Regions from separate parts of the Turicibacter sp. T129 genome, predicted to be linked through region 2. Evidence: predicted binding sites of a transcription regulator. Region 2 holds the regulator's gene; the other holds the start of a gene.

Region 1 (13,630 bases), on a different contig from region 2:
TTTCATAAAAAATTTATACTCATCTAAAATATAATTTATGGTAAACAAGCATAAGACCAAGGTAGCCTTATGCTTGTAAAAACTCTTTTTTAGTTTTCTTTAATGTCTACCCATTTGTAGAAGTAGTCAGGTCCAACTGCTTGTGGCCAGTAGTTAATTAAGTTTAATGAACGTAAGCTTACAGTTCCTTTTTGATATAAAGGAATTAAAGCTTGGTCTTGACCTAATAAAATTTCTTCAGCGTTGATTAATGCTTCCCAACGTGCTTCATAATCAGTTGCTAAATCTCCAGATTTTGAATCATTAATTAATTGATCGTAATCAGCATTTGAGTATCCTAAGTTGTTATGTCCTCCACCTGTAACGAACATATCTAAGAATGTCATTGGATCAGCATAGTCTGGTGACCATCCTGAGAATGCTAATTCATAGTTTCCAGCAGATACACGAGCTAATTTTTCTGGGAATGGAACTGGTTGAACAGTTACAGTTAAACCAAACTCACTGAATGCTTCGTTTAAGTCATTCTGGATTGCAGATCCCATCTTGATAGCTGTATCTCCAGTTTGGATTAATAATTCTAGATCAATCGCACCAGTTACACCAGTTTCAGCTACTGCTTCTTGCCATAATTTTTTAGCTTCTTCTACATTATATGTATTAAATCCTGGATAAGTTGAACGGAAATCTTTTCCTTCAAACTTAGTTCCTTCAGGTCCATATACGAAATCTTTTGGTACTAAGTAATCAGCGACTGTTGAACCATTAGCTAATACCTCATCTGTGATGAATGATTTATCAATTGCCATATTGATGGCTTTACGAGCTTTAGCATTTGATAATAATTTCATCTCTGGAGTCGTTGCTCCGTTACCTTGGTTAATTTCTAAGTAGAATACCCCGGCATCACCTTCTGCAACCGCATCTGGACGTGATCCGTAAGTTGCTACGTTTTGTCCACTTAATCCAGCTGTCATTACTGTTCCATCTCTATATAAGCTAACTTGAGTATTATTATCGACATCTTCAATAACTGTGAAGTCAACTCCTGATAATGCTACATTTTCAGCATCCCAGTATAATTCATTTTTTGTTAAATAGAAGCTTTTTGAAATCTTCCACTCAGTAAATAAGAATGGACCATTATATAAGAATGTATCAACACTTGTTCCAAATTTATCTTCTGTTACTTCATTAACGAATGCTTCATTAACTGGATAGAATGCAGGGAATGCCATTAATGATAAGAAGTATGGCGTTGGTGTTGCTAATTTTACTTCAAAAGTATAATCGTCAATTGCTTTGAATCCTAATTGATCAATTAATGTTTGCATGTTTGTATTTGCTTCTTCAACTGATGCAAATCCTAATGCTTTAATTGCTTCTTCAGCAGATGCAACAGCTGCCTCTAAATCTGCTTTTGCTTCTTCATATTGCTCTTGTGCTGTACCAGTTTCACCATCTTCGTAATCTTCAACTTTTAAAGCAGCTAACTCTTTTGAACTTGTGTTATAAGTAACTAAGTTAGATGCTAGTCCTAATGCATCACTTGCCCCAACAACACCAGCTGTTTCTAACATAAAGTTATATTCAGCACCACTTTGAGGATCAATTAATTTTGTCCAAGAATAAACAAAGTCATGAGCTGTTACTGGTGCAACTTCTGTTCCATCAGCTTTTACCCATTTAGCGTCTTGATTTAAATGGAATGTATATGTTAATCCATCTTCTGAAATATCCCAAGATTCTGCAACACCTGGTTTAATTTCCCCATTTTCTCCAAATAAAACTAAACCTTCTAAGATGTTTCCTAACATTAAGAATGATACGTTGTCTGTTGCTTGCCAAGGTAATAATGATTTAATGTTAGATGTTTGTAATAATTTTAATACTTTATTCGAGTTTGTCTCACTAACACTCGAAGATTGTTGACTTTCTCCACTTGGTTGATTGCCAGCATCATTTGATGAACATGCGACAAGACCAAATGCACAGAAAGCAGCAGCAAAAATGCTTACTAATTTCTTATTCATTATAATGTCCCCCTTATAAAACACTTTCCATAATTGGAATTTTTTGTATCATTTTATGATACTTGTTACTATTTTATATCCCAGTTTATAGTTTGTAAATCCTAAATTTTGGTTGAAAGCGTTATTTTTTTGTAAAGTTATTTTTTTTCGTTATAAACGACCAAAAATATCTATAATAAGAGGTTTATCTTATATTAAATAAAAATATTTATTATAAAACTAGTTATTTTTTCATAGCTAAAATTTATTTCCAATGATAATTCTGGTATAATTAGTAAAAAAACCCTAGGTGGTGGCAAAATGTTACAAAAATATCATATCTTTTTAAAATCAACATTATGGATGACAAGCTTATCTTGTTTCTTTCTCCTTTGGCAGGGATTCTCAACTATAAATCTCATCAATACTCTATTTCTAGTCTCACTTTTTTTCTTCTGTGTGTATGGCTTCAAATGGATTATCGATCAAGGAACTTTTTATACCTTTGAATATTCATGGCAAAAAACAAAACGCTATGTTCTATTTTTCTTGCCTAAATACTGGTCAATCAAAGATACAAAAGATAGAAATAACGATTATGATGAAGAAACAGGCGAAAAAATTTATCATACATTCGAAGAATTTTATGAATATAAACAAAGTCAAAAATGGGACGACATCAATCAGCTTTTATGGTCAACGATCATCATTCTTGCCTTTACCTTCATTCTATCATTCCTATATATCTAACAAAAAAGTTCTGAACCTAATCGGTCAGAACTTTTTTCATCTCTTATCTTATAGTATTTAACTTTTTGTTTTAAATCACCGTGACTTATACAAATAACCCTTTATTTAATTTTCTCAAATTGTCCCATGTAAAGTTGATAATAATCACCTTTTTGTGCAATTAGCTCAGCATGAGTTCCTTTTTCAGCAATCTCACCATTTTTAAGTAATAAAATTTGATTAGCATTTACAATCGTTGATAAACGGTGAGCAATAATAAAGCTCGTTCGATCTTTTAACAACACTTGAATTGCATCTTGGATTAATTTCTCCGTCTCAATATCAATCGATGCTGTTGCTTCATCTAAAATTAAAATAGCTGGGTTAGCAATTAAAGCACGAGCAAACGAAATTAATTGTTTTTGCCCCGTTGATAAGCCCGAACCACCTTCTCCAATCACTGTCTCATAGCCATCAGGATAGTGGGTAATAAATTCATGGGCATTCACTAGCTTCGCAGCTTCTATAATTTCTTCATCGGTTGCATCTAGTTTTCCATAACGAATATTCTCTTTAATAGTTCCACTGAATAATTGCGGTGTTTGTAAAACATAACCTAGATGAGAATGGAGCCACTCTTGTGTACGCTCACGATAATCCACACCATCAATTAAAATTTGTCCACTTGTTGGCTCATAAAAACGACAAATTAAATTCACAATGGTACTTTTCCCTGAACCTGTTGGTCCAACAATGGCAATACTATTTCCCGCTTCAATTTTCAAGTTCATGTGTTCCATGACTTTTTCGCCTGTCTTATAATGGAAGCCCACATCGATTAATTCAATGTCTCCTTTAATCGGTTCCCAATTCTCTTTTTTCAAATTTCCAATTTGACCATACTTTTCAATAACATCTGGTCGATCAATAATATCAGATTCTGTATTAATTAATGAGATGACACGTTCAGCTGATGCTTGTGCATCTTGGAAACGTGTTAATAAATTCGCAATCGTGCGAATTGGATCATAAAATAGCGTCGCATATGAAAGGAAAACAACTAAGTCTCCATAAGATAAATCGCCATTAAAAACATCCATTCCACCAACATTAATAATTAAAGCAACACCAACACTTCCTAAAGCGACAATGATTGGATAATAAATGGCATTAATAACAGACGCACGTACTGATCCATCACGCATCTCTCTTGTTAAATGACTGAATTCTTCTAAATTATCTTCTTCTGTCACCAACGTTTTTGTCGTGACCGCCCCTGTAATCCCTTCATTGAAAGCTCCTGTAATTTTAGAGTTCATTTTTCGTACGCGACGATATTGCTTTAAAATGCGCGTCTGGAAATAATAGCTTACGACCGCCAGGATGGGTAAAACCGCGATGGTGATTAAGGCAAGCTTCCAGTTCATCATGAACATTGAAATCGTCACAAAGAACATGACCATACTTCCCCAAATCGCATCAGTTAATCCCCATGATAAAATACCACCAATCCGATTCGTATCAGATGTTAAACGCGATAATAGCCATCCAACGGATGACGTATCATAAAAAGAGAATGATAATTCCTGTAATTTTTTAAATCCGTCTTTTCGAATTTGATAACTAATACTTAGTTGTAATCGATCTGAAAGTAAGATAAATGCCCAAACGATAAATCCGAATAAGGCGATAAAGGCTAAATAAATGCCTGCAAACAGTGGGAGTTGTTCAAGGTTTCCTGTTAAAACATATTGATCAATGACTATCCCATTTAACTTCGGATAAATCGTATCTAAAATGGCTAATGTGATGACAGAGACAAAAAGTAAAATAACATCACGTCTCTCACCCTTCATATAAGATAAAACTTGCTTCCATGTTGCAAGGTCGGCTTTGGTGTATTCTACTTCATCAAATTCTTTTGCCATCTTTACACCTCACTTCCTTGGTTAACTAAACTTAAAACTTCAGCCTCTTTTTCATTTTGAATTTCCCAGAATGTCTGGTAAAGACCTCCTTGATGAATCAGTTCATCATGTGTTCCTTGTTGAATGATACGACCCTTATCTAGCACGAGAATTTGATCAGCATCTTTTACCGTACTGACACGGTGAGCAATAATAAAAGTTGTCACATCTTTTGAGCGTTCTTTTAATGCTTTTCGAATCACAATATCTGTTTCAGTATCGACAGCACTTAATGAGTCATCAAAGATTAAAATTGGACATTCATTAATAAGCGCTCGGGCAATTCCAACACGTTGCTTTTGTCCACCGGATAATGTTACACCACGCTCACCGACAATCGTATCATAGCCTTCTTGAAACTCCTCAATGACATGATGGACCGATGCTAACTGAGCGACACTATGAATCTCTTCATCAACCGCATCTTTTTTAGCAATCGCAATATTTTGTTTAATCGTTTTCGAGTATAAAAATAATTCTTGAAGCACAGCTCCAATATGACGGCGTAGCCACTTTTTATCAATGTGTTTTAGTTCCACGCCATCAATTTTAATCGATCCATCTGTATAGTCATAAAGACGCATCAATAAATTCATTAACGTTGTTTTTCCTGAACCCGTACGACCAATAATGGCAATCGTTTGGCCACGTTGCACTTTAAACGTAATATCTTTTAAAATGCGATCATGATCTTCATACTCAAACCCAACATGGTTAAATTCAATGGTTCCCTTAATATCAGGTTTTTGTAAACCTTGTTCAAATTCAATCGGCTCACTTAATACTTCATTAATACGCTTGGCTGAAATGGTGGTTTTCCCTAAATCAGTTAAAATACGACCTAATTGGCGAACAGGCCAAATAATCATCGATTCATAAGAAATGAACGCTTGTAATGTCCCTAGTGTGATTTCCCCGTTTATCGATAAATACGCTCCGTAAATCACGGTAATTGCAATTTGAAATAAACTTAAAAAATCAGAGCTTGACCAGAAGAGTGCGTTTAACTTGGTCATCACATAACTTTTTACACGGTAATCAGAATTACGTTTTTCAAATTGCTCAATTTCAAACTCTTGATTACAGTAGGCACGTACCACACGAACTCCAGTTAAATTTTCTTGAATCATTGTAGACATCCGAGCCTCTGATTCATCTGCCTCTTGAAATGAGCTTTTAACTTTTTTAAAGAAGATAAAACAGAAAGTAAATAAGATAGGTGTCACACACACACTAACTAAGGCAAACTTAACATTTAACGTTAACATAAACGTAAAAATAATCACAAAGATTAAAATTGAATACCCCATCTCAACTAATTGAGACGATAAGAATAAACGAATCGTATCAATATCTGATGTACAACGTTGAATTAAATCCCCAGTTTCGGCACGTTTATGATACATAAACGATAACTGTTGAATATGATTGTACATTTTATCTTTTAAACTTTTCGCTAAATCTTCTGATGCCTCTGCTGACCATCTGGCCTTTAAAAAATTAAATAAAGCATTAATGATTGTAAATAGAATAATTAAAAATCCACACATCAACAATTGACCTTGGAACGTTGAAACGGATAAAACAATTTTTGAAATAATCGTTTGTTCTCCCTCAGTCGTTTGTTTGATGACCATATCAATCGCGGTTTGGTTAACTAATGGAATTAAGGTTGAGAAAATAATCCCACACGCTGTCGCTACTAATGCGCCCAATACCTTTAAACGTTGTCCTTCAAGCCAACGATAAATACTCTTTAATTCACTCACTTCATTCACCTGACTTTCCTTTGTTGCTAAAAAATATTCCCATTCTTACACCACTAATCCTAATAAAAAAATTAATCTTGTTTTAGCATAAGATTACATGTTCGCACAACTCCCCCTAAAGCGATACATCAAAGTTTATTTTTATGAAATAGTCACCCCGTTAAATTTAAATTGATTTTGATGAGCTAAAATAATCATCATTCTCGCCCCCTTTCATAAAAATTTATCATCAATTACTCATTATACACAGATTTACATTTTTTGAAATATATAACACCTAAATATTTTATAAAATTCGAATAATGACTCACTCCCTTCTAAAGGCATAAAAAAAGTTGTCTCATCGACAACCTTACTTTAATAAAAAATGATATTAAACATCACCTAAATCATAAAAACAATCACCAAACAAACCAGGATTACTTTAATGGATGATAAACAGCTATAGCACGCTGTTAAGAACTCTATCTTTATCTCCATTTTATAATATAAATTTATTTCGCTAGCTTTTATAAAAATCCTCACATATTCTTTTTCACTCTTATCACATTCGGATAATGAAATAATTCCTTCATCTCTTAATGCTTCAATCAAAAAATATATCCAACTAAAAAAGTCTGAATCATACTCCTTGTACCATTCAGACTTTTTCTGTCTCTTATTGTGTTTGGATTTCTTTTAAAAGATTCTCATAGTCTTCATCTGCATTCTCTGATTCTTCTATGATCTCCTCAATTTCTACGACACTTAATTGTTGAAGTTCAACAAGATTGCTAACTTTTTGAACAAGATACCCCATCACCCCTAAACAAATTGTATAAAAAGCATATGGCGTTACATTTGAAAGATAGTAATTAATCACATCTGTTAAATTTTCAGAGATAACAAATCCTTGCTCAACGATTGAAGCGATATAATCATAGCATGTATACACATTATATAAAGCTATTCCACCCATAAGAACAGCTAGAACATAGACTCCAATCGTAACTTTTGAAACACTTTTAAATTTATTTTTCTTCATAACAGCCTCCTATTTTAATTAACTATTTTACTCTTTCCCACCAATCACATAGGAATAGAAAAATCATTTACACAACCTACTAAATGCTTTTTCTGACCAAAGTTCGTCTAATGAAAAACCATGTTAATCTCATCTTAACACCTTTACCTTAAAATTATCTTAAATACTAAACACTATTAAGTTATTTTACATTCATCCTCTCTGTATTTCTTTGTTCCTCACATATAAAAAGCTCATAGAGCTTAAGTCTCTATGAGCCATGATTCATTAATTTTTTTCATATGATAAGACGATATTACCATCAACAGCATCAACAATAACCGTTGTATCCATTTCGATTTCTCCTGCAATTAATGCACGTGCAAGTTTTGTTTCGATTGTACGTTGAATGAATCGTTTTAATGGACGCGCTCCATATACTGAGTCAAATCCCGCTTCAGCTACATAAGCATGAGCTGCATCGGTTAAGCGAACCGTAATACGTTGCTCTGCTAAACGCGCATTTAATCCAGCAATGAATTTATCGACGATTTGATAAATAATAGATTCTGATAATGGATTAAACGTAATAATCTCATCAATACGGTTTAATAACTCTGGTTTGAAATAATCACGTAAAACTTCTAACACCTGTTCCTGAGCTTCTTCAAAGTTAGGGTTTTCAAGTAAAATGTGTGAACCAATATTTGAGGTCATAATGATGATGGTATTTTTAAAGTCTACTGTACGACCTTGTGAATCTGTAATACGTCCATCATCTAAAATTTGTAATAAAATATTGAATACGTCTGGATGAGCTTTTTCAATTTCATCTAATAATACGATTGAGTATGGTTTACGACGGATGGCTTCTGTTAACTGTCCACCTTCTTCATATCCCACATAACCTGGAGGCGCTCCAACTAAACGAGAGACCGCATGTTTCTCCATATACTCACTCATATCAATACGAACAATATGTTCTTCACTATCGAATAAGAATTCCGCCAATGCTTTAGCAATTTCGGTTTTACCAACCCCAGTTGGCCCTAAGAATAAGAATGAACCGATTGGACGATGTGGATCTTTAATTCCAGCACGTGCACGAATAATGGCATCACCGACTAAATCAATGGCATCATCTTGTCCCATAACACGACGTTTTAATTCTTCTTTTAAATTTAATAATTTTTCACGTTCACCTTGAACGAGTTTCGCAATTGGAATCCCTGTCCAACGCGAAATAATTTCAGCAATTTCTTCTTCTGTGACATTTTCACGAAGTAATCGATTTTCTTTCCCTGCTTCATCGTGTTGCATCGCTTCAACTTCAGCAATTTGTTTTTCTAAGCTTGGGATTTTTCCATATTGTAATTCGGCTGCTTTTTCATATTCGCCACGTGCTTGGGCATCTTCTAATGCACGACGTGCCCCTTCTAATTCTTTTTTTAGATCCGCCACACCATGAATCGCTTGTTTTTCTTTTTCCCACTGTAATTTTAAAACATTTAATTCATCTTTTAAGTTCGCTAATTCTTTTTGTAACGCCTCTAGACGTTGTTTACTATTCTCATCTTTTTCTTTTTTAAGAGCCGCCTCTTCAATCTCAAGCTGAGTCACACGACGACTAATGCGATCCACCTCTTCTGGTAACGAGTCGATTTCAGTACGAATCGTTGCGCACGCTTCATCAATTAAATCGATGGCTTTATCTGGTAAAAAACGATCCGTAATATATCGATCAGATAATGTCGCAGCTGCTACAATCGCACGGTCTGAAATACTAACACGATGGTGTACTTCAAAGCGATCTTTCAATCCACGTAAGATTGAAACGGTATCTTCGACTGTTGGTTCATTAACTTGAACTTTTTGGAAACGTCGCTCTAAGGCAGGATCTTTTTCAATGTACTCACGATATTCTTTTAATGTTGTAGCACCAATGCAGTGTAATTCACCACGAGCTAATAATGGTTTTAATAAGTTCCCTGCATCCATTGCACCATCTGTACGTCCTGCTCCAACGATGGTATGAATTTCGTCAATGAATAAAATAATACGTCCATCACTATTTTTAACTTCATTCAATACCGCTTTTAAACGCTCTTCAAACTCACCACGATATTTAGCACCGGCAACTAAAGCGGCTAAGTCTAATTCAAAAATCACTTTATCTTTTAAACTTTCAGGCACATCTTGTCGAACAATACGCCAAGCTAACCCTTCAACGATAGCAGTTTTACCAACCCCAGGCTCACCAATTAACACCGGGTTATTTTTTGTTTTACGAGATAAAATACGAATCGCACGACGAATCTCTTCATCGCGACCAATAACCGGATCAATTTTTCCTGATTTTACATCTTCTACTAAGTCACGTCCGTATTTTTCTAAGACTTCATAAGTTGCTTCTGGGTTTTGTGTCATCACGCGTGAATTCCCCCTTATCTGTGAAATAATTTCTTTTAAGTGCTTTTCATTAATCTGATGTTTTTTTATTAATTGCTTCATTTGATAATCTTTTGATTCGAGCATCGCAAGCAAGACGTGCTCCACTGATAAATAATCATCTTTCCAAGCTCGAGCATAATCATCTGCTTTTAATAAAGCACGATTTAAATCTGCTGAAACGTATGGATCACCTGTTGCTCCAGTAACAGCTGGCTTTTTATCTAAAATTTGTTTTAATTCTTGTAATATCTCTTGAATCGGATAGCCTGCCTTTGTAAAAACACGAGCGGCTAATCCGTCATGGTCTTGTAATAAGGACATTAATAAATGCGGGGTATCAATCTCTTGGTGATGTAATGAAGTTGCAAGAGACTGTGCATTTACTAAGCCCTGTTGTAGCTTTTCAGTCATTTTATTAATATTCATGATTCTCACTCCATTTCTTCATCATCTATGATGATACTATCATTATACTCTTGTTTTAGCACTCAGTCAATAAGAGTGCTAATAATTCCAAAATGTAAGTGTTTATTATTTTGTAAATAGCCAAGACTAATCACGTTGCACAAATTTACCACATCTTGTATAAGTTCATTTAACTTGTTCGCTATCTGTGTTATCATATTTATCCGGAGGTGTTTTAATGGAAACAAAGAAACTAATCGTAACAGACTTAGATGGAACTGCATTACAAAATTGGGAAACACTTGACCCAAATACAAAAGAAGCTTTAATTGCTGCAAAAGAAGCAGGACATATCGTTGTGATTGCAACAGGCCGCCCAGCACGTGCATCGTTACACTTCTACAAAGAGTTAGGTCTTGATACACCTATTATTAACTTTAATGGAGCTTATATACATCATCCAGAAGACGAAACCTTTGAGGATATTGTGGCTCAAATCCCAACAGAGGTTGTTTTAACTTTATTCGATTCAGAATTAAAAGATTATATCGTCAATGCCTTTTGTGAATACAAAGATCACTTATATGTCTTACATCAAGGAGATACTATTCGTGATTGGTTCCATATTGAAACATGTACATCAGTGAAATACGGACCATTTAAAGAAACATTAGACGAACATCCAAACGGATTCTTATTAGAAGCTAAAGAGGGATACCCAGAAAAAGTCATGAGTTTCTTACGTGAAAACTACGGTGACATCGTGACATGCCGCAAATGGGATGGCGATAATGTCAACATTATCGAAGTGTTTAAATCAAATACAAATAAAGCAACAGCGATTGAAAAATTGGCCAAATATTTCAACATTGAACAAAAAGATATCATCGCCTTCGGTGACGGAGATAATGATATCGAAATGTTAACCTATGCTGGAGTCGGTGTCGCCATGGATAATGCCATCGATAAACTAAAAGCAGTAGCGAACACCACAACAAAATCAAACAAAGAAAGCGGCGTTGCTCACTACATCCACGAATACATCTTAACACCTAAAAAATAAATAATGAAAAAGGTCATGAGCTTTAACTAGCTTATGACCTTTTAATTCGGGACTGTTAAATTTTTAACAAAGCGTCTCATTGTACGTCTATTTTTTATAATAATCACTTGTTTTTCTACTCCAAACTGATCTAATTTCTTCAGAACCCATGGACGTTTTACACGTTTATAGTAGAAAGCTTTTTTAACCCTTTTAAAATTAAAATGCAGTATGGCATCTAAAATATTTTTCCATAACGGAAAATCTACAAAGACAACTCCATTGGCCTCATCCCCCATTAAAGTTAGTGCCCGATTATAGGTTGTTCTAACTACCCATTCATTATTATTTAATAGAGCCTCTATTGCTTGCTCACGATTGTCATGCTCAATAATTTCATCGCCATTTATTATTTCTAATCCTGTCTTTTGATGCATTCAATTAGTTAATCGGTACATTTTTGTCGAATTTTCCCCTAAAACAATCCACCTTTTCATTCATAAATCCCCCTTTTGTTCATCTTAACACTTTTCCATCACAATATATGTTGAAATATTGTACAATATTCTAAAAAATTCAAAAAGACTTACTTTACTTCATTTATATTCAAATAAAAAGGAATTTATACAAAAAACTCATGGTTTAAACCATGAGTTTTCATGTATATTTAATAATTATTTAACAACGATGTTGACTAATTTTACTGGAACGGCGATTGTTTTTACAATTTCTTTTCCAGAAATGAAGTTTTGAACGTTTTCATGTGCCATTGCTATTTCTAACATGTCTTCTTTTGAGCTGCCTGCACGCACATCGATACGAGCACGTAACTTACCGTTAACTTTTGCGATGATTGTAATGGTATCCGATACTAATTTTGCTTCATCGTATGTTGGCCATGCTTCATAAGAAACAGTTCCTTCATGTCCAAGCATTGATCAAATTTCTTCTGTCATATGAGGAGCGATTGGATTTAATAATTTAACGAACGCTTCTGCATATTCACATGGAATACTTGTGACTTTATATGATTCATTGATGAAGATCATCATTTTCTATCAATCTTAAACTTATTTATCTCTCATTTATTTTTTCTTCTAAAAAATAAATTCTTCTCGATATATACTATCTCTTAAGTAACCTATCCTTTTAATCTTAATTTTCGATATAATTTAGTTTAAATTTTATCTCATTAGATATACCCGCACCCTTTTATACATCTTTCAATAATAATTTACTTTTTAAATTTACATACATTTTATTACCACGCTAGCCCCCTCAGAGCAGGTGATTTTCGTTTATACACAAAGCATTCTCAAAAAACTGAGAATGCTTTTTAAATGAACACTTATGACAAACAAAAATATATTATCCTGTAATGAGTTTTAACTGAGGTGATAGGGATGTATTATTATTCATCTAATTATGAATATCCATATAGACAAAATGCTACAACTACTACACAAGCAAAAATGCCATCATTGATGACAAGTTTAGGAGAAGTTCAGTTAGAAGGTTACTATGACTTATTTGTTTATGAAACGTTATTTTCTGTTATCGGAGCAACTTTAAAAATTCAAATGAGTACAGGAAGTATTGAAGGAAAACTCATTGGCGCTAAACCTGATCATGTAATTTTGGAAAGTAACGGAAATACATTTTTTATCCGTATCAAAGAGATTGTTTGGATTATGCCTGTTAAATAATTTCTAACGCTTATTTATTTCAATAAACAAAAAACCCTCTAATCAGTGGTGGGATTAGAGGGCTTTTAATAGTTATTCTAATTATTTAACAACGATGTTAACTAATTTTCCTGGAACAGCAATTGTTTTTACAATTTCTTTTCCAGCAACGAAGTTTTGAACATTTTCATGTGCCATCGCTGTTTCTAACATGTCTTCTTTTGAAATATTAGCAGCTACCTCGATACGGGCACGTAACTTACCGTTAACTTGGGCAATGATTGTAATGGTATCCGATACTAATTTTGCTTCATCATATGTTGGCCATGCTTCATATGAAACAGTTCCTTCATGTCCAAGCACCGACCAGATTTCTTCTGTCATATGCGGAGCGATTGGATTTAATAATTTAACAAATCCTTCTGCATATTCACGTGGAATGCTTGTTGCTTTATATGATTCATTGATGAAGATCATCATTTGAGCGATCGCAGTATTGAAGCTTAATTTTTCATAATCCTCAGTTACTTTCTTCACTGTTTCATGATAAACTTTATCTAATTTTCC
Region 2 (12,201 bases):
AATGTTTTTATATTATGCCTTAAGACCTGTCCTTGGGTGGGATGCGATGACAGCAGGGATTGTAATTATTTCTGTGAATACGGGTGCTTATATGGCGGAGATTATTCGTTCTGGGATTCAATCCATTGATAAGGGGCAAATTGAAGCTGCACGTAGTATTGGAATGACGAGCTCGCAAACCATGAGGTACATTATTTTACCACAGGCCATCAAAAATTCATTCCCATCTATCGGAAATGAATTTATCGTTAATATCAAAGATAGTTCGATGCTAAATGTCATTGGGGTGATTGAAGTTTTCTTTCAATCACGATCAGTAGCTGGTAGTGCGATGTTATATTCAGAAACATTTTTTATTACTTGTTTGATTTATTTAGTGTTGACAACGATTACGGCGCAAATTTTGCGATTTATTGAGAAAAGAATGAATCTGCCTAAAACATCTTTTCCAGCGTCACAAACTGTACCTAATACGCTTGACTAAGGAGGATCATAGTGGAAGCGAATCATATTATTGAAATCCATCGTTTGAAAAAACATTTTGGGAATTTAGAAGTTTTAAATAACATTGAGTTTCATGTAAAAAAAGGAGAAGTTATTACAATTATTGGATCAAGTGGAAGCGGGAAATCAACCCTTTTACGTTGTATTAATTTATTAGAGAATCCAGATAGTGGAGAAATTTTATATCATGGAAAAGATATTTTAAAGGGAAATATTAATATTAATCATCATCGAACAAAAGTGGGAATGGTATTTCAAAGCTTTAATTTATTTCAAAACAAGACGGTTTTGGAAAATTGTATGATTGGTCAAACTAAAATTTTAAAACGAAGTAAAGAAGAAGCGAAAGAAAAAGCGATGTTTTATTTAAAAAAAGTTGGAATGGAGCAATTTGCAAACTGTAGTAGTACACAACTATCAGGAGGACAAAAGCAACGTGTTGCCATTGCGCGAGCCCTTTGTATGGATCCAGAAGTGTTATTGTTTGATGAACCAACTAGTGCACTCGATCCAGAGATGGTTGGTGGTATCTTAGATGTCATGAAACAGTTAGCGGATGAAGGATTAACGATGATTGTGGTAACACATGAAATGGGGTTTGCAAAAGAGGTTAGTGATCGTGTGGTCTTTATGGATAAAGGGGTTATTGCTGAAGAAGGCACACCTGAGCAAATCTTCATCAATCCAACGCAAGAGCGTACAAAAGAATTCTTACATCGTTATTTATCTAAGAGCCTTTAGGAGAGTTATTCAGTTCATATTTTTTAATGACAGTTATGATGAAACGATCTATAAAATTCATGTTTTTGAAAATTTTAGTTCATGCTCTTGTGGATACATTCTGATAAATGTGAGATAATATGGGGGAAAGTGCAAATTATTTGTAATTTCATGGAAATGTGCTATACTAAAGTATAGAAAAAGGGTATAAAAGGAGGAATGAACATGTCAGTCATTCATGCAACAGAAGAATCATTTGCTCAAGAAATCGCAAGTGGATTAGTATTAGTTGACTTCTATGCTGATTGGTGTGGACCATGTAAAATGATTGCACCAGTTTTAGATGAATTAGCAACAGAGTTAGAAGGAACAGCAAAAATTGTTAAAGTAAACGTAGATAACTGTCCAGCAGTTGCAGCTGAATATAAAGTAATGTCAATTCCAACATTAATTTTATTCAAAGATGGACAAGCAGTTCAACAAACAGTAGGTTTCCAACCTAAAGCCTCATTATTATCATTAATTGAAGCAAATAAATAATGAAATTTTAAAAAGAGGGTACACTATGCATTGTACCTTCTTTTGTTTTATTATCAGCCATTGTCTATCTCGAAAACGTCTGATTTGAGTTTGTATAATAAAGATAAAAAACAAAAAAATTAGCACTATAGTGTTGACAGTGCTAATAGAGTTTTATATAATGGTATTAGCACTTAGGGTTAATGAGTGCTAAAAGAGGTGTTTACATTGCTAACAGAACGTCAAATATTAGTTTTAAAGGCAATTGTAGAAGAGTTCATACAAACTGCACAACCAGTTGGTTCGCGAATCCTTTCTAAAAAAGAGGAATTAAACTTCTCTGCTGCAACCATTCGTAATGATATGGCAGATTTAGAGGATTTGGGATTTATTGAAAAAACTCATACATCGAGTGGTCGCGTGCCAAGTCAAAAAGGCTATCGCTATTATGTAGATTTCATCGTAAATCAAGAACCGATGGAGACAACACCAGAAGTAGGAATATTTAGACAATTGTTAGATCAAAAACAATTTGAACGTGAAACAACGATTAAAGAAGCTGTGAAGCTCTTATCGAGTTTGACTAACTACACATCGATTTTACTTGGACCTTCTAGAGATTATAGTCGAGTGAAAAAAATTCAACTTGTTCCAATCTCAAAACGTCAAGCGGTGTTTGTTTTGATTACAGATCAAGGCCATGTAGAAAGTCGAACAATTACTCTTCCAACTAATATTGATATGACTAGAATGGAAAGCATTATCAAAGCACTCGATGAGTTATTAGTAGGAGAATACATTGGACATGTTCATGAAAAATTGACAGAAAGTTTTGAACATCAATTACATGATTTTATTTCTTATAAAGAAGAAATTATGTATGCGATGCTACAACTTTTAACCCAGTCATTAAATCAACAAAATTATATTTTGAGTGGGAAGTCAAATATTTTAAAACAACCTGAATTTAACGATTTAGATAAAGCGTATCATTTATTTAATATGATTGAAGCTGATGAAATTGTTAAAGTAATAGAAGCCGACGAAGACGGCCATCAATTAACGGTTAAAATTGGACAAGAGAATGAGATTAAAGCGATGGAGAATTGTACGCTAATTACAGTTCCTTATCAGATTAGTGATCATGAATTTGGTAAAATTGCGGTACTAGGTCCGACCCGAATGGAGTATCGTAAAATTATTCCACTTCTTGAACAAGTTGCTCGAATCATGTCTGATTTATATAAATAGGAGGTGGGACGATTGAATAAGGATGCCCAATCAGTTGAGGAATTAAATGAAGAAAATGTGGAAGCTGTAGAATCAACGTGCTGCCAAGAAGAGTGTGAAGCAACAGAAACAGTTGAAACAATCTCTGAAACTGAAAGTTTAAAGCAGCAAATTGAAGAGTTAAAAGATCAATTGCTACGTAATGCGGCAGAGCTTGAAAACTTCAAGCGTCGTATGAATGAAGAACGTGCACGTGAAGTAAAGTATCGTTCGCAATCAATTGTAACAAATATTATTCCAGCAATTGATAACTTCGAACGTGCATTATCAAGTACGGTTGAAGATGAAAATACGAAAACATTTTTAACAGGATTTAAAATGATCCATGCTCAATTAGTAGATGCTCTTAAACAAGAAGGAGTAGAAGTAATCGAAGCAGAGGGTGTCGCTTTTGATCCAACAGTACACCAAGCAGTGATGCAAGAAGCTGTAGAAGGTGTAGAATCAGGAATGGTATTACAAGAGTTACAAAAAGGATATAAGCTAAAGGATCGTGTGATCCGACCATCAATGGTAAAAGTTAGCGAATAATATAGATTAAGGAGGATGAATCTCTATGGGTAAAATTATCGGTATCGACTTAGGAACAACAAACTCATGTGTTTCTGTAATGGAAGGTGGAGAGGCAAAGGTTATTGCTAATCCAGAAGGAGCTCGTACAACACCATCTGTTGTTTCATTTAAAGGTGAAGAACGTCAAGTTGGTGATGTGGCTAAACGTCAGGCAATTACGAACCCAAATACAATTATGTCAATCAAACGTCATATGGGAACAAACCACAAAGTGACAGTTGAAGGGAAAGAATATACACCACAAGAAATTTCAGCAATTATTTTACAAAACTTAAAAGCGACTGCTGAAGCTTACTTAGGTGAACCAGTAACAGAAGCTGTTATTACAGTACCTGCTTACTTTAATGATGCTGAGCGTCAAGCGACAAAAGATGCTGGACGTATCGCTGGTTTAGATGTAAAACGTATTATTAATGAGCCAACTGCGGCTGCATTAGCATACGGATTAGATAAAACGGATAAAGAACAAATTATCTTAGTATATGATTTAGGTGGAGGAACATTCGACGTATCTATCTTAGATTTAGCAGATGGAACATTCGAAGTATTAGCTACAGCAGGAGATAACCGCTTAGGTGGAGATGACTTCGACCAAGTGATTATTGATTGGTTAGTTAAAGAGTTCAAATCAGAAACTGGTGTTGATTTATCAGCAGATAAAATGGCAATGCAACGTTTAAAAGATGCAGCTGAAAAAGCGAAAAAAGACTTATCAGGGGTAACTTCAGTCCAAATTTCATTACCATTTATCTCAATGAATGCCACAGGTCCTTTACACTTAGAAAAAACATTATCTCGTGCACAATTTGATGCGATGACTGCACCATTAGTAGAACGTACAATGGGACCAGTTCGTCAAGCATTAAAAGATGCAAAAATGACAGCTAATGACTTAGATCAAGTATTATTAGTTGGTGGATCAACTCGTATCCCAGCAGTTCAAGCAGCGATTAAAAATGAATTAGGAAAAGAACCTAATAAAGGAGTAAACCCAGATGAAGTAGTAGCAATGGGTGCTGCAATTCAAGGTGGAGTGTTACAAGGTGACGTTAAAGACATCTTATTATTAGACGTAACTCCATTATCATTAGGTATCGAAACAATGGGACAAGTTATGACAGTATTAATCCCTCGTAACACAACAATCCCAACTTCAAAATCACAAGTATTCTCAACTGCAGCAGATAACCAACCAGCAGTAGATATTCATGTTTTACAAGGTGAACGTCCAATGGCAAGCGATAATAAAACATTAGGACGCTTCCAATTAGGAGATATCCCACCAGCACCACGCGGAATCCCTCAAATCGAAGTAACATTCGATATCGATGCAAATGGTATTGTAAATGTTAAGGCAAAAGATTTAGGAACACAAAAAGAGCAACGTATCACAATCACTTCAGGATCAGGATTAACTGACGAAGAAATCGATCGCATGGTACGTGAAGCTGAAGAAAATGCAGATGCAGATGCTAAACGCAAAGAGCAAGCAGAACTTCGCAATGAAGCAGAACAATTAATCTTCGCAGCTAAAAAATCAGTGACTGAATTAGGGGATGAAGTAACTGCAGAAGAAAAAGCAAATGTTGAATCTGGTGTTGAAGCATTAGAAAAAGCATTAAGCGAAGGAAATGTAGATGAAATTAAAGCGAAAAAAGAAGAACTTGAAAAAGTGGCTCAAGAATTAGCAGTTAAAGTTTATTCAAAAGCAGCTGAAGCTGGGCAAGCCGCTCAAGGTGGAGCAGAATCAGGTGACGATTCAGTAGTAGACGCTGAATATAAAGAAGTATAATAAAAAAGTAAAAAGTCAAAGTCTACTATGACTTTGACTTTTTTTTATGGTATAGTTAGGAAAGTAAAAGAAGGAGGGTAAAAAGGCATGGCAAAACGTGATTATTATGAAGTCCTTGGGGTTTCAAAATCAGCAAGTGATATCGAAATCAAACGTGCTTATCGTAAATTAGCGAAACAATACCATCCCGATGTTTCAACAGAGGAAAATGCAGAAGAGAAATTTAAAGAAGTTCAAGAAGCTTATGATGTGTTAAGTGATGAACAAAAACGTGCTGCATATGATCAGTTTGGACATGCAGGAGCAGAAGGCTTTGGTGGACAAGGTGGATTTGGTGGCTTTGGAGGCTTCGGCGGTGCCGGAGGATTTGAAGACATTGGTGATATTTTTGAAAGTATGTTCGGCGGAGGATTTGGTGGCTTTGGCGGAGGTGCCAGTCGTCGTAATCCAAATGCTCCACAACGCGGAAATGATTTACAACAAGCCATTACTATTTCATTTGAAGAGGCAGCCTTTGGAACAACGAAAGAAATTTCAGTTAATCGTGAAGAAGAGTGTACGAAATGTGGTGGAAGTGGTGCGCGTTCGAAAGATGATGTGGAAACATGTTCACGTTGTAGTGGAAGCGGTCGCGTAACTGAAGTTCAAAATACGATTTTAGGTCGCGTGCAAACACAAACTGTTTGTCCAGATTGTCATGGAGCTGGTAAGAAAATTAAACATAAGTGTGATGCTTGTCATGGTCGTGGAACAGTTAATAAAACAAAAACAATTGAAGTCAAAGTTCCTGCAGGAATTGATGATGGACAACAAATCCGCTTAAGTGGACAAGGTGAAGCGGGACGTAATGGTGGTCCAAGTGGTGATTTATATGTCGCATTCCGTGTTTTACCACATGATTTCTTCATCCGTGATGGATACGATTTACGTTGTGAAATTCCAATTTCATTCTCTCAAGCGGCATTAGGAGCAGAAGTTGAAGTTCCAACGTTAAATGGTAAAGTAGCGTTGAAGATTCCGGAAGGAACTCAATCAGGGACTGAGTTTAGAGTTCGTAATAAAGGAATTAAGTACATTAACCGCGAAATGACGGGAGACTTATACGTTAAAGTTAAATTAGTCGTACCTAAAAAACTTAACCATCGTCAACGTGAATTATTACATGAATTTGATCAATTAGAAGATAAATCAGGATCAATTTGGGATAAGTTAAAAAAAGCTTTTAAATAATAATAAGGGTTGTGAGTTTTGTTCTCACAACCTTTTTTATACTAAAGATTTATAAATTTACAGAATTAAACAAAGAGACATAATTTTATGTTTGATTGATTTTGTGTTATAATTAGAAAATGAGAAAAAATAGCTATCGAGTCGAGAATTGTTATTTGATTGTTATAACAACTTGAATGGATAGTACGATAATTTAAAATGAGGTGACCATATGAACTGGTTAGAACTAAGTTTTCATACAACTCATGAGGCATTTGATTTAGTTAGCAATATTTTTATTGAAGCTGGTTCAAAGGGAGTACTAGTAGAAGACTCAAATACATTAACAGAAGCTCATGAAGATCATTTTGGTGAGATTTATCGCTTAAATCCTGATGACTATCCAACAACAGGTGTGGTTATTAAAGGTTACTTAGCGGTCACATCAGATATTGAAAATCAATTAGAGTTTGTAAGAACGCAATTATTAAATTTAAAACTGGATCATTATGACCATAATAAATTGGAGATTAAAATGTTAGATGAAGAAGATTGGGCGAATAGTTGGAAAAAGCATTATAACCCAATCGAAATCACTAAGACATTAGTCATTAAGCCATGTTGGTTAGAGCCAACAACGGATCCATCGGTCGTTGAAATTATGTTAGATCCAGGAATGGCCTTTGGTTCGGGAACACACGAAACCACACAACTTTGTCTAGAATTAATCGAAAAATATGTGAATTCTCAACAAGTTGTGGTCGATGTTGGGACAGGGTCAGGAATTTTGGCAATTGCAGCGTCAAAACTTGGGGCGAAGTCAGTTTATGCCGTCGACTTAGATGCGATGGCTGTGATTCGTGCGAAAGAAAATATTGAAATGAATCATTGTCAAAATATTTTAGTTGAAAAAAATAATTTAATTGATGGAGTAGGTGCTTTAGGGCAACAACCAACCTTAATGGTAGCTAATATTTTAGCCCCTATTATCATTAATATGTTAAGCGATGTTGAAAAAGTATTACCGGTTGGTAAAACATTTATCTGTTCAGGAATTGTCGATCATGAAAAAGACGCAGTGGTACAAGCATTAAATGCTCATCATTTTACAGTAACTGAAGTAAAAGAGAAGAATGGATGGGTTGCTATTGTGGCAATCTATAATGGTTGCAAGTAGTAATTGTAAATAGAGAATAATCAGTCATTGGAGGCAATGGAATGCAACGCTATTTTTTAAACAATACTCAATTTCAAGGGGATGGTGCCATTATTACGGGTGATGATGCGCATCATATGTCACGTGTCATGCGTATGGAGCCAGGTGATCAAATTATTGTATGTAATGAAGATAAAGCGTGTCACTTTGCAACCATTAAGCAAATGAATGGACAAGAGATTGAAGTTACATTAGACTCTGTAATTGAAGCACAAACAGAGCTTCCAATTGAAGTGACAATTGCACATGGGTTACCAAAAGGTGATAAATTTGAATGGGTCATTCAAAAGGCAACGGAATGTGGGGCTAGTGAGTTTATTCCACTTAATATGGAACGTTCAGTTGTAAAGTTAGATGCGAAAAAAGCGAGTAAGAAAGTAGAACGTTGGAATAAGATTGCCAAAGAAGCAGCAGAGCAATCGCATCGACAAATGGTTCCGACAGTTACTGATGTTTATACATTTAAGCAATTATTAGATCGAGCTTCACAATATGATGTTTGTTTATTTGCCTATGAAGAAACAGCAAAACAAGGGCAGTTAGCGCAGTTAAAGCAATCACTAAGGGAGATTCAAACGAATGGTAAGATGCTAGTAGTGGTTGGGCCTGAAGGTGGAATTAGTGAAAAAGAAGAGACATTATTACTACAATCAGGATTTAAACCTTGTGCGTTAGGGCCACGTATTTTAAGGACGGAAACGGCACCGATTTATATTTTAAGTGCCATTTCGTACGCATTAGAATTATAAAAGACAACAAGAGTATGGAAAGGATTGATTTTGATGCCAACTGTAGCATTTCATACCCTGGGATGTAAGGTAAATCATTACGAAACAGAAGCGGTATGGGAATTATTTAAAAACGAAGGTTATGAGAAAGTAGACTTTAAAGAAGTAGCAGATGTATATATCATTAATACATGTACAGTGACAAATACGGGAGATAAAAAGAGTCGTCAAGTGATTCGACGTGCGATTCGTCGTAATCCAGAAGCCGTGATGTGTGTGATGGGATGTTATGCGCAAACGAAACCAAAAGAGATTATGGATATTGATGGGGTGGATATTGTCATCGGGACACATGGTCGTGATCAAATTCCAGCCTTAGTACAAAAATATCGTGAAGAGCGTCAACCTATTTCACAAATTCAAAATGTCTTTAAAGTGGATGGATTTGAGACTTTAAATGTCACACAATTCTCAGACCGTACACGTGCCACATTAAAAATCCAAGATGGATGTAATAATTTCTGTACATACTGTATCATTCCATGGGCACGTGGAACTGTTCGTTCACAAAAACCAGAAGTCGTGATAGAACAAGTTAAACAATTAGTTGAACATGGACATTGTGAAGTAGTTTTAACAGGGATTCACACAGCTGCCTATGGAGAAGATTTAGAAGATTATAGCTTCGGTAAGTTATTACAAGACTTAATTGAGATTGAAGGATTAAAACGTATCCGTATTTCATCGATTGAGGCATCAGAAGTAACAGATGATGTCATTGCAGCGATGAAGAAATCGGATAAAATTGTAAATCATTTACATATGCCAATTCAAGCGGGTTCAGATACGATTTTAAAAGGGATGAAACGTCCATATACGTTAGCTGAGTTTGAACAAAAAGTGACTGAATTACGTGAGTTATTTGATAACTTAGCGATTACAACAGACGTGATCGTTGGATTCCCTGGTGAAACAGAAGAATTATTTAATGAAACATTAGAAACAATTAAACGTATTGGATTCTCTGAGTTACACGTCTTCCCTTATTCAGTTCGTAATGGAACACCAGCTGCACGTATGGAAAACCAAGTGCCTGAACTTATTAAGTCAATGCGTGTGAATCAATTATTAGCATTAAGTGAGCAATTAGCTAAAGAGTATGCAAGTTCATGTGAAGGGAAAGTGTTACAAGTCATTCCGGAAGAAGTCTCTCATACAAATGAAGGGTACTTAGTTGGGCATGCTAGTAACTATGTGAAAGTTGAGTTTAAAGGGACACCTGATCTCATTGGAGAGGTTGTACCAGTTAAAGTTGTGAAAGCAGATTATCCAATCTGTCAAGGGGAAATGGTTAAGTAACAGTGAATGAGAGGCGATGGCATGGATATTAAGTTATTATTTGATGTAGATTTTGATTTGAAAGTGACGGGAATCTCAACTGATAACCGTCTTGTTCAACCAGGTGATTTATTTGTCTGTATTAAGGGGTATACAGTTGATGGTCATCGCTTTGCAAAACAGGCAGAAGTTGCGGGAGCAGTTGCTATTGTTTGTGAGCAATCGATTGAAAATATAGGGATTCCACAAATCATTGTGGCAGATACAAAAGCTGAGTTACCTCGTTTAGCCCATTTAATCTTTAATAAACCGACTGAAAAGTTAAATTTATTTGGGTTAACAGGAACAAATGGTAAAACCACGACGGCCTATATTTTAGAACATTTACTAGGTGGATTTGAGGGACATGTTGGTTACATTGGAACGAATGGAATTCGTTATGGTGAGGTATTTATAGAACCGAGAAATACCACTCCTGAACCATTAAGCTTACAACAAACGTTTAACAACATGGTTAAAGCCGGTGTTCAAAATGTAGCGATTGAAGTTTCATCACATGCATTAGAACTTCACCGCGTGGATTACTGTCGCTTTAAAGTTGCATTATTTACGAATTTAACACCCGAACACTTAGATTTCCACCCAACAATGGAAGAATATTTTGAAGCAAAATATAAATTATTTACAATGTTAACGCCGGATGGTTATGGAATTGTGAATCTTGATGACGAATATGGGATTCAACTAGTGAATCGACTTAAAGCGGCTCAGCAACGTTTCTATACGTATGCCATTGAAAAGGATGCTGACTTTAGAGCGTTAGATGTGAGGATGACAACATCTGGGACGACCTTTACTTTGAAATCACCAGTAGGTCAGTACGAAGTGAAAACACCATTACTTGGAACATTTAATGTGCATAATGCATTAGGTGCTATGGCTTCGGCTTATGCAGCGGGAATGCCAATGGAACAAATCGTCTCATTGATTGCAAAATTATCGCCTGTTGATGGTCGTATGGAGATTATTAATGAGGGACAGGATTTTACAGTTATTGTGGATTATGCTCATACACCTGATGGGGTAGAGAAGGTTTTAGAATTTGTGAATGATATTAAACAAAGTTCTGTTAAAGTCGTGATCGGTTGTCCAGGTGACCGTGATCGTACAAAACGTCCCGTGATTGCAAAATTATCTGTGGATTATGCGGATGATGTCATTTTTACAACGGATGACCCTCATTCAGAAGACCCAGTCGATATCTTAAATGAAATGACACAAGGAATGGAAGAAAGTCATTATGAAGTCATTGTTGATCGTATTAAAGCAATTGAAGCAGCGATTAATAAAGCTCAGAAAAATGATATTGTCTTAATTGCAGGTCGTGGTCATGAAAAGGTTCAATATTGGAAAAGTGGAAATATTGAATTAGATGATCGTGAAGTAGCAAAAGAAATTTTACGTAAAAAACTTCAAATTGGATAAAAAAAGTGTTCCTCAATCGAGGAACACTTTTTTTAATGCTTTTTCTGACGTAATTTTTTCTTGAATTTTTTAAATTGTGGGAGTAGTTTGGTCCAAGCGAAATAACCGATTGGATCGATCACGTAATCAAATTCCCCAATGAATTCAGTAAAGTCTCCGCCAAATCCCTTTTTAAAACGATATAGACCGTATAGTGGATCAGACTCGTCTGTTTTTCCGCTGATTCCAAAGAAGTCATAGATTTCATAGCCAGCTTTTTTAGCTTCGGTGAAAGCTTGCCACTGAATATAATAGTTAGGCATGAATTCACGATACACATTATCACTTGCTCCGTATAAGTACCATGACTTGTTACCAAAGTAAGTGGCAATAATTCCTGACATGGTAATGCCAGCAGGATGTTCTTCATATAATTTTTGAAGCTCTTCTTTTTGTTGCGTTAAGTTATTTAATTTATTTGCTTCAGGTTCTAATTTATTTTGAAGTTTTTGGCGTTTTTTCTCATTTAACTCTTTATTTTGAAGTTGAGTCTGTAAATTAGAAATTGATTGTTCCGTTTGCGCTAATTCTTCTTCAATATTTGCTAAAGCCTGTTCTGTATTTAATTTAGCTAAGTAAAGTTTACACATTCCATTTGGTGCTAAAGTGTCATACATGTCTTCGAAATAAGAGAGAGGACGTGTTAAGAACCCATCGCGTTCACCAGTGACACGCATAATGGCTTCAAACGTTTTTAAATCTTCACGATTTCCTTCAACAATTTCAATTCCTTTTTTCTGAGCGACCTTAATGTTATAGCGTGTTTTAGAATGGCATCCTTGTAATAA

The links. Region 2 encodes HrcA, which represses chaperone genes, less so after heat shock. Its sites were predicted from a motif close to TTTTAGCACTNNNNNNNNNNNAGTGCTAAAA; they were not measured.
Region 1: clpB (ATP-dependent chaperone ClpB) is a predicted target of HrcA. The motif match lies at 10,411-10,441, and genes of this name have one in related genera.

The regions. Positions count from the first base shown of each region.
Region 1 covers NZ_JAMQUU010000078.1:9,532-23,161, reverse strand. Annotated here, with positions in the region: gene NEH75_RS11920 (peptide ABC transporter substrate-binding protein) at 90-2,033, opposite strand; gene NEH75_RS11915 (DUF3899 domain-containing protein) at 2,334-2,762, shown strand; gene NEH75_RS11910 (ABC transporter ATP-binding protein) at 2,864-4,669, opposite strand; gene NEH75_RS11905 (ABC transporter ATP-binding protein) at 4,672-6,477, opposite strand; gene NEH75_RS11900 (hypothetical protein) at 7,136-7,501, opposite strand; gene clpB (ATP-dependent chaperone ClpB) at 7,769-10,357, opposite strand; gene NEH75_RS11890 (Cof-type HAD-IIB family hydrolase) at 10,575-11,399, shown strand; gene NEH75_RS11885 (hypothetical protein) at 11,441-11,815, opposite strand; gene NEH75_RS11880 (hypothetical protein) at 12,053-12,313, opposite strand; gene NEH75_RS11875 (YuzF family protein) at 12,782-13,084, shown strand; gene leuS (leucine--tRNA ligase) at 13,166-13,630, opposite strand, start outside.
Region 2 covers NZ_JAMQUU010000006.1:1,520-13,720, reverse strand. Annotated here, with positions in the region: gene NEH75_RS00620 (amino acid ABC transporter permease) at 1-484, shown strand, start outside; gene NEH75_RS00615 (amino acid ABC transporter ATP-binding protein) at 496-1,245, shown strand; gene trxA (thioredoxin) at 1,450-1,764, shown strand; gene hrcA (heat-inducible transcriptional repressor HrcA) at 1,972-2,994, shown strand; gene grpE (nucleotide exchange factor GrpE) at 3,007-3,564, shown strand; gene dnaK (molecular chaperone DnaK) at 3,590-5,398, shown strand; gene dnaJ (molecular chaperone DnaJ) at 5,486-6,628, shown strand; gene prmA (50S ribosomal protein L11 methyltransferase) at 6,840-7,784, shown strand; gene NEH75_RS00580 (16S rRNA (uracil(1498)-N(3))-methyltransferase) at 7,826-8,572, shown strand; gene mtaB (tRNA (N(6)-L-threonylcarbamoyladenosine(37)-C(2))-methylthiotransferase MtaB) at 8,606-9,910, shown strand; gene NEH75_RS00570 (UDP-N-acetylmuramoyl-L-alanyl-D-glutamate--2,6-diaminopimelate ligase) at 9,932-11,374, shown strand; gene NEH75_RS00565 (lipid II:glycine glycyltransferase FemX) at 11,407-12,201, opposite strand, start outside.